Catalinimonas alkaloidigena: one gene and its partner. Each later gene encodes a partner of the first gene's protein in a complex. Links are inferred from orthologs where the notes say so. Each region holds a gene or a part of one and is shown in the gene's direction. Other genes may lie near its edges. The genes, in order: dnaG and dnaB.

The links.
Region 2: the proteins of dnaG (region 1) and dnaB are in contact, whole or in part, in a crystal structure (PDB 2R6A), measured with the Geobacillus stearothermophilus proteins. The link is inferred for Catalinimonas alkaloidigena from one-to-one orthologs. Residues at the interface, in WP_049624496.1 of Geobacillus stearothermophilus: Lys456, Leu457, Leu458, Pro459, Ala460, Asn463, Ala464, Leu467, Leu535, Leu536, Ile537, Ala538, Gln544, Glu545, Asp548, Tyr549, His552; in WP_033016901.1 of Geobacillus stearothermophilus: Ser13, Glu15, Ala16, Gln18, Glu91, Leu92, Asp94, Ala95, Val96, Pro97, Thr98, Ala99, Ala100, Asn101, Tyr104, Tyr105, Ile108.

The regions. Positions count from the first base shown.
Region 1 is NZ_FNFO01000003.1:581,898-585,109, reverse strand. What follows is about bases 156-3,046. They hold dnaG (DNA primase), read left to right. Parts: upstream 156-558; coding sequence 559-2,535; downstream 2,536-3,046. Other genes in these bases: BLR44_RS09615 (hypothetical protein), read left to right, coding at 2,631-3,046; BLR44_RS09625 (hypothetical protein), read left to right, coding at 174-488. Outside these bases: more of BLR44_RS09615, read left to right, coding at 3,047-3,212. UniProt on the Escherichia coli protein: RNA polymerase that catalyzes the synthesis of short RNA molecules used as primers for DNA polymerase during DNA replication.
Region 2 is NZ_FNFO01000011.1:145,808-149,077, forward strand. The notes cover bases 158-3,106. They hold dnaB (replicative DNA helicase), read left to right. Parts: upstream 158-820; coding sequence 821-2,392; downstream 2,393-3,106. Other genes in these bases: BLR44_RS23215 (UDP-N-acetylmuramate--L-alanine ligase), read right to left, coding at 158-697; BLR44_RS23225 (M48 family metallopeptidase), read right to left, coding at 2,470-3,106. Outside these bases: more of BLR44_RS23215, read right to left, coding at 1-157; more of BLR44_RS23225, read right to left, coding at 3,107-3,270. UniProt on the Escherichia coli protein: The main replicative DNA helicase, it participates in initiation and elongation during chromosome replication. Travels ahead of the DNA replisome, separating dsDNA into templates for DNA synthesis.

The DNA.
Region 1 (3,212 bases):
TAGAAATAAGGGCATTGTGTGGCTATAGAGCGATAACATGTAAAAAAGCTTCATCTACGCCGTAAACCTTAGCTGGTAACAAATAACAAACTTTTCAATATTTTTCTTGTATTTATTGTTACGAGAATCTATCTTTACATCACAAAACTTTTTCACGTATAAATGAAAATGCCATGAGAGAGCACGTATACATGACCGCACAGCCTACAGCCATCATCAATATCGTGACGAGCTTGGATTTCAAGCACTACCTGATGGACGATATCGTAACCCTGGGGTATGCTTCCGTGGGTGCCGACGTAATCAATGGAATTTTCGGCTTAAAGAAGGGTGCACTAACCATGAGTGATCTCGACTTTATTCAACGTCGTTTCCGGCGCTGGTGCGAGTACCACGGGTTCCGCGTCCACTTGAAAACTGACAGCAAAACCGGGAAAGTGACCAGCTACGACCTGACACTTCTCGAACCGATGGCCATCGGAGCCTGATCCTGATATTCTCTGCCAAAAGCTTCGGGCGATCGCGTATCTTTGCTTTCGTTCGAGGCTTTTGGCAGTTATGATTTCTCCCGCGATTATTGAACAGGTTCGGCAAACTGCCGACGTGCTGGAAGTTGTTTCCGACTTCGTTTCGCTTAAGAAACGCGGCAGCAACTGGATTGCCTGCTGTCCTTTCCATCAGGAGAAGACGCCCTCGTTCGCAGTTTCGCCCGCCAAAGGCATCTACAAGTGCTTCGGATGCGGCAAAGCCGGCGACCCCATCAGCTTCGTGATGGAAATCGAGAGCCTCACCTACCCCGAGGCCATTCGCTTTCTGGCGAAGAAGTACCACATCGACATTCCCGAAGAAGAAGAGCAGACCGACGAGGCGCGTCAGGCCCAAAACGAACGCGAGAGCCTGATGATCGTGCTGGGATTCGCTGCGCGCTATTACCAGGAAACACTGAAAAACCACGAGGAAGGGCGGTCCATCGGGCTGAGTTATTTCCGGGAGCGTGGTTTTACCGAAGCGACCCTGGAAGCATTCGACCTCGGCTACAGTCTGGAGGCCTGGAGCGCGTTTACAGATGCGGCCCTGAAGAAAGGTTACCAGCTAGAATTGCTCGAAAAGGCTGGCCTGACCATCCGCAAAGATGAAAACAAGCGTTACGACCGTTTTCGCGGGCGGGTCATCTTCCCGATCCATAACGTCTCGGGCAAAGTCATTGCCTTCGGCGCGCGCATTCTCCGTACCGATCCTTCTAAACCTGGCGGCGCACAGCCCAAGTACCTGAACTCGCCGGAAACCGAGGTTTACAACAAAAGCAAAGTGCTGTACGGGCTCTACCAGGCCAAGCAGGCCATCCGGCAGCACGACGTTTGCTATCTGGTGGAAGGCTATACCGACGTCATTTCCATGCACCAGGCGGGCGTATCCAATGCGGTAGCCTCGTCGGGAACGTCGCTGACCGAAGAGCAAATCCGCCTGATTTCCCGCTACACGCAGAATATCACGGTGTTGTACGACGGCGATCCGGCCGGGATCAAAGCTTCGCTGCGCGGGATCGACATGATTCTGGAAGCGGGTCTGAACGTGCGGGTGGTCAACTTCCCCAATGGCGACGACCCCGACAGTTACCTGCGCCGCGTGGGAAATGCGGCGTTCAAGGAGTACCTTCAGAAGAGTACCGTCGACTTCATCACCTTCAAAGCCTCCTTGCTGGCGGCCGACACGCATGACCCGTTCCGGAAGGCGGAGGTGATCCGGGAAATGGTAGAAAGCATTACGCGTATCCACGATCCGATCAAACGTTCGGTATTGTTCCGGCAGGTCAGCAACATGCTGGAGGTGGAAGAAGACGCCCTGTTGGCCGAAAGCAACCGCATTCGTTTGCAGCAGGCACGGAAGGAATCGGACCGTGCCGAAAGTCAGCCTGAATTTACTTCGGCAGAAGGTGGCCTGCCCGAGTCGTTTCTGCCCACGGAAACGCGCGAGGCATCCACGCCGCACAACACCCTGCAATACGAAGTCGAGAGTGGCGAGCGCGAGCTGTTGCGGTTGTTGATGGGGTGGGGCAACGTGCTTTTCGAAGACGGCTACCCGGCGGGCGATCACCTACTCGAAATGCTGGCCGATGCCGATTTTACCCATCCGGTGCACCAGAAAATCCGGCAGGAATACGCCGAGTTGCGTAACCAGACGCAAGTGCCCGACGCTGCTTTCTACACGCAGCACAGCGACGGCGAGATTCAGAAACTGGCCATTCATCTGTTGGTGCGGAAAGAAGAACTCAGCGACGGCTGGTGGGAACGCTTCAAAATTGCGATTCCGTCCGAGACAGAACCCAAAACGCTGCTGCACCTGATGGAAACGAGCGTGTTGCGTTACAAAACGTCGGTGATTCGGTTTATGACCCACGACGTCAACGAAAAAATCCTGGAAGCTCAGAAAAGTGGTGATGTAGACACGGAGCTCCAACTGATGAGCATGCACATCGAACTTAAAAAAGTAGAACGCGCGCTGGCGACTTCACGTGGAAACGTGGTGATCCGCTAAGCAGACGGGGCCTCGGTCGTGGAGTAATCCAATCGGGAGATTGTCTGAAAATGAGTAGGTTTGTCAGTAAATCACCGCGAAATCCACCCGATACGATGGCAAAAAGCGATAAAAAGTATAAAAAGAAAATCAGCAAAGACCTCTCGGCGAAAATCGGGCAGCTGGTGGACGAAACCCATCTCATTCCTGACAAGAAAGTGAAGAAACGCAGTCAATCCATGATTAGTAAGCTGGCCGACAAGCTGGCGGGCCTTTTTACGAAAAAAGAGAAAAACGAAAAAAAGGCGGAAGAAGCAACTCCTAAGTCTAAAAAGCAGAAGCCGCGGCACGAGGTGAGCGCTTCGGGTACCGATAGTGCGGAGGCACCGCGCCCCAAAAAGAAACGACGGAAGCGCCCTAACCCTAATAAGAACGTAGAGGCGACCGCCGCAACCGGCGACGACAAAGGACCTTCGACCAAACCTCGTAAACCACGCCGCAAGAAAAAGCCGAACCCCAACGCCGGCGCTACGACGGCACCGACACAAGGCACTACCGATACCGATACCCCCGGCGAAAGCAAGCCCAAGTCGAATTCGCGTCGCCGTCGTCGACCCAAGAAAACGCACGATACTGCGGAACCTGCCGTACGGAGCAAACCCGAAACGCAGGCTAAAACCGTTCAGGAAAACCTGGAA
Region 2 (3,270 bases), on another replicon or contig:
TCACCAGATCGTCCTCCTCGCAATACACCAGCGTGCCGCCTTTGGGCGTGGCGTCGGCAAACAGGTCGAACTGCCGCACGTAGTCTTCAAAATCGGGATAGACGTTGATGTGGTCCCACGCAATGCCGCTCACCAGCCCGATGTGGTGGTGGTAATGCAGAAACTTCGGCGTCGGGTCGAGGGGAGAAGCAAGGTACTCGTCGCCTTCGATGATCACGACCGGCGCATCGTCCGTCAGTTTTACCTGATTTTCAAACCCTTCTACCTGCGCCCCGACCAGGTAGTCGAACTTGCGGTTGTAGTAGTTCAGCACGTGCATCAACATCGATGTGATCGACGTTTTGCCGTGGCTTCCGGCCACCACCACGCGCTGCTTGTCCCGACACTGCTGGTAGACGTACTCGGGGAAAGAGTAAATCGGCAGGTTCAGTTCCTGCGCTTTGGCCAGTTCGGGGTTATCCTTACGGGCGTGCATGCCCAGAATCACCGCGTCGAGATCGGCCGTGATGCGCTCGGGAAACCACCCTTCCTCGTCGGGCAACAGGCCGAGGCGGGCCAGTCGGTCTTTCGCCGGGTTGCGAATGTGGTCATCGGAACCAGTAACCTGGAATCCCTTTTCGTGTAGCGCAATGGCGAGGTTGTGCATCACGCTCCCTCCGATAGCGATCAGGTGGATTTTACGAGGAAGTTGCGTCATTCGGATTAGAATTGACTGGCAAAATAAGGCAAAAACCGGTTGGTAACCAAGCCGACAAACCTTTGCAAATTAATCCGGTGGCGAGCGGAACAACTTTAGGGTCTCTTCCTTACATTTGTTGGAATGGAAAACAGCAACCCTAAACAGAGAAAGAATCCGATCAAAGGGACCCTTCGTTCGCGCCTCACGGGCCAGGAACTTTTTAATGATTTGGGGAAAAAACCACCGCAGGAGGTGGAGATGGAAGAAGCTGTTTTGGGGGCCTTGATGCTGGAAAAAGAGGCCCTGACCAACGTCATTGAGATTCTCCGTCCGGAAAGCTTCTACAAAGAATCGCATCAGCGCATTTACAGCGCCATTTTGTCGCTGTTTCAGAAGTCGGAGCCGATCGACATCCTGACGGTTTCGAACGAATTGCGCGCCACCGGCCAGCTGGAATTTGTCGGCGGCTCGTACCAACTGACGCAACTAACCTCGCGGATCAACTCGGCGGCCAACATCGAATACCACGCGCGGATCATCGCGCAACAGGCCATCAAGCGGGAGATGATCCGCGTGGCCACGGAAATTCATAAGGAGGCCTACGAGGACACGACCGACGTGTTTGCGCTGCTGGACCGGGCCGAACAATCGCTCTTTAAAGTATCAGAATCGAACATCCGGAAGAACTTCTCGCGGATGACCGACCTGATGCGGGAGGCGATCGAGGAACTGAACGCTAAGAAAAACCACAAAGACGGACTTACGGGCGTGGCCAGTGGCTTCTCGGGGCTGGACCGCGTGACGTCGGGGTGGCAGCGCTCCGATTTAGTAATTCTGGCGGCACGTCCCGCCATGGGAAAAACGGCCTTCGTGATTTCGGCGGCCCGAAACGCCGCCGTCGAGTTCGGACATGGCGTGGCCATCTTCTCGCTGGAGATGTCGTCGATTCAGCTCGTCAACCGTCTGATTTCGGCCGAGGCCGAACTGGAAAGTGAAAAGATCAAAAAGGGCAACCTGGCCGAATACGAGTGGCAGCAGTTGCACTCGCGCATCGGACGCCTCAGCGAAGCGCCCATTTTCATCGACGATACGCCCGCGTTATCAGTCCTCGAACTGCGCGCCAAGTGTCGCCGCCTGAAGGCACAGCACGACATCCAGATGGTGATCATTGACTACCTGCAGCTCATGACGGGCGACACCTCCAGCCGCGGCAACCGCGAACAGGAGATTGCGTCGATTTCGCGGGCACTGAAAAACCTGGCGAAGGAACTGAACGTGCCGGTGATTGCGCTGTCGCAGTTGAGTCGGGCCGTAGAGACGCGTGGTGGCGACAAGCGGCCTCAACTATCCGACCTTCGGGAATCGGGGAGTATCGAGCAGGACGCCGACATGGTGCTGTTCCTATACCGGCCGGAATATTATGGCATTACTGAAGACGAAGAAGGGCGTCCGCTGAACGGCCTGGGAGAGGTGATCATCGCCAAGCACCGGAACGGTTCGCTCGAAAACGTCTACCTCCGCTTCATCGGGAAATACACCAAATTTATGGACCCCGAAATGGCGGGATTCAACGATGCCAGCCTCGGTCAGGGGGGACCGGCGGGGGGCGGGTTCGAAATTACCCGCAGCAGCAAAATCAACAGCGGGCCCCTGCCTGAGGGGAGCAAAAACGATTTCTTCTCCAATCCTGGCAATTCTGAGTCGCCTTTCTAACCAGCCTTTCTCACACGACATTAAAAAAGCCGCTTCTTCGTTCGAAAAAGCGGCTTTACTTTTTAGACAAACTTCTTTTACTTCTGCACCACCATCTCTTCGTGCTTCTGTGTGTATTTCTGCGCTTCGGGCACAAACTTGTTTTTCAGGTTGTTGATGCGCGTCTCGTTCGAGGGGTGCGTCGACAAGAATTCGGGCGGTGCACTGCCGCCGGCGTTCTGCGCCATCCGCTGCCAGAAGCTGATCGAGGCCGCAGGATCGTAACCGGCCAGCGCCATAAAGATGGTACCCAGCCGGTCGGCTTCGGTTTCCTGCGTACGGCCGAACGGCAGCAGCACGCCATACTGTGCGCCCAGGCCATACGCCGTGTTGAAAAGTTGCTGGGTCTGAGCCGGCTTGTCGGCGATTGCCACTTGCAGGGCCGTTCCGCCCAGCTCAGCGACCAATCCCTGACTCATGCGCTCGTTCCCGTGCCGCGCCACGGCGTGGGCAATTTCGTGGCCCATCACGGTCGCCAGTCCGTCGTCGGTCTGCGCAATGGGCATAATGCCGGTGTATACCACCACTTTGCCGCCGGGCATACACCAGGCGTTTACCGTGTTGTCCTGCACCAGGTTAAATTCCCAGGCGTAGTCCGCAATTAACTCTTCGTGGCCCTGTTCTTTCAGGAAGCGCTCCACCGCAACGCGGATGTTGTTGCCGACCCGCTTCACCATCTCGGTCTGGCTGTTGTTGGTGCTAACCACTTGGTTTTGCGACAGAAACTCGTTGTACTGCGTGTTGCTAAGTGCCAGCATCTGCGATTCCGGCAACAGGTTCAACTGGCTGCGGCCCGTGATCGGCACTTTGGAGCAGCTGATCATGACGGCCAGCAGAAT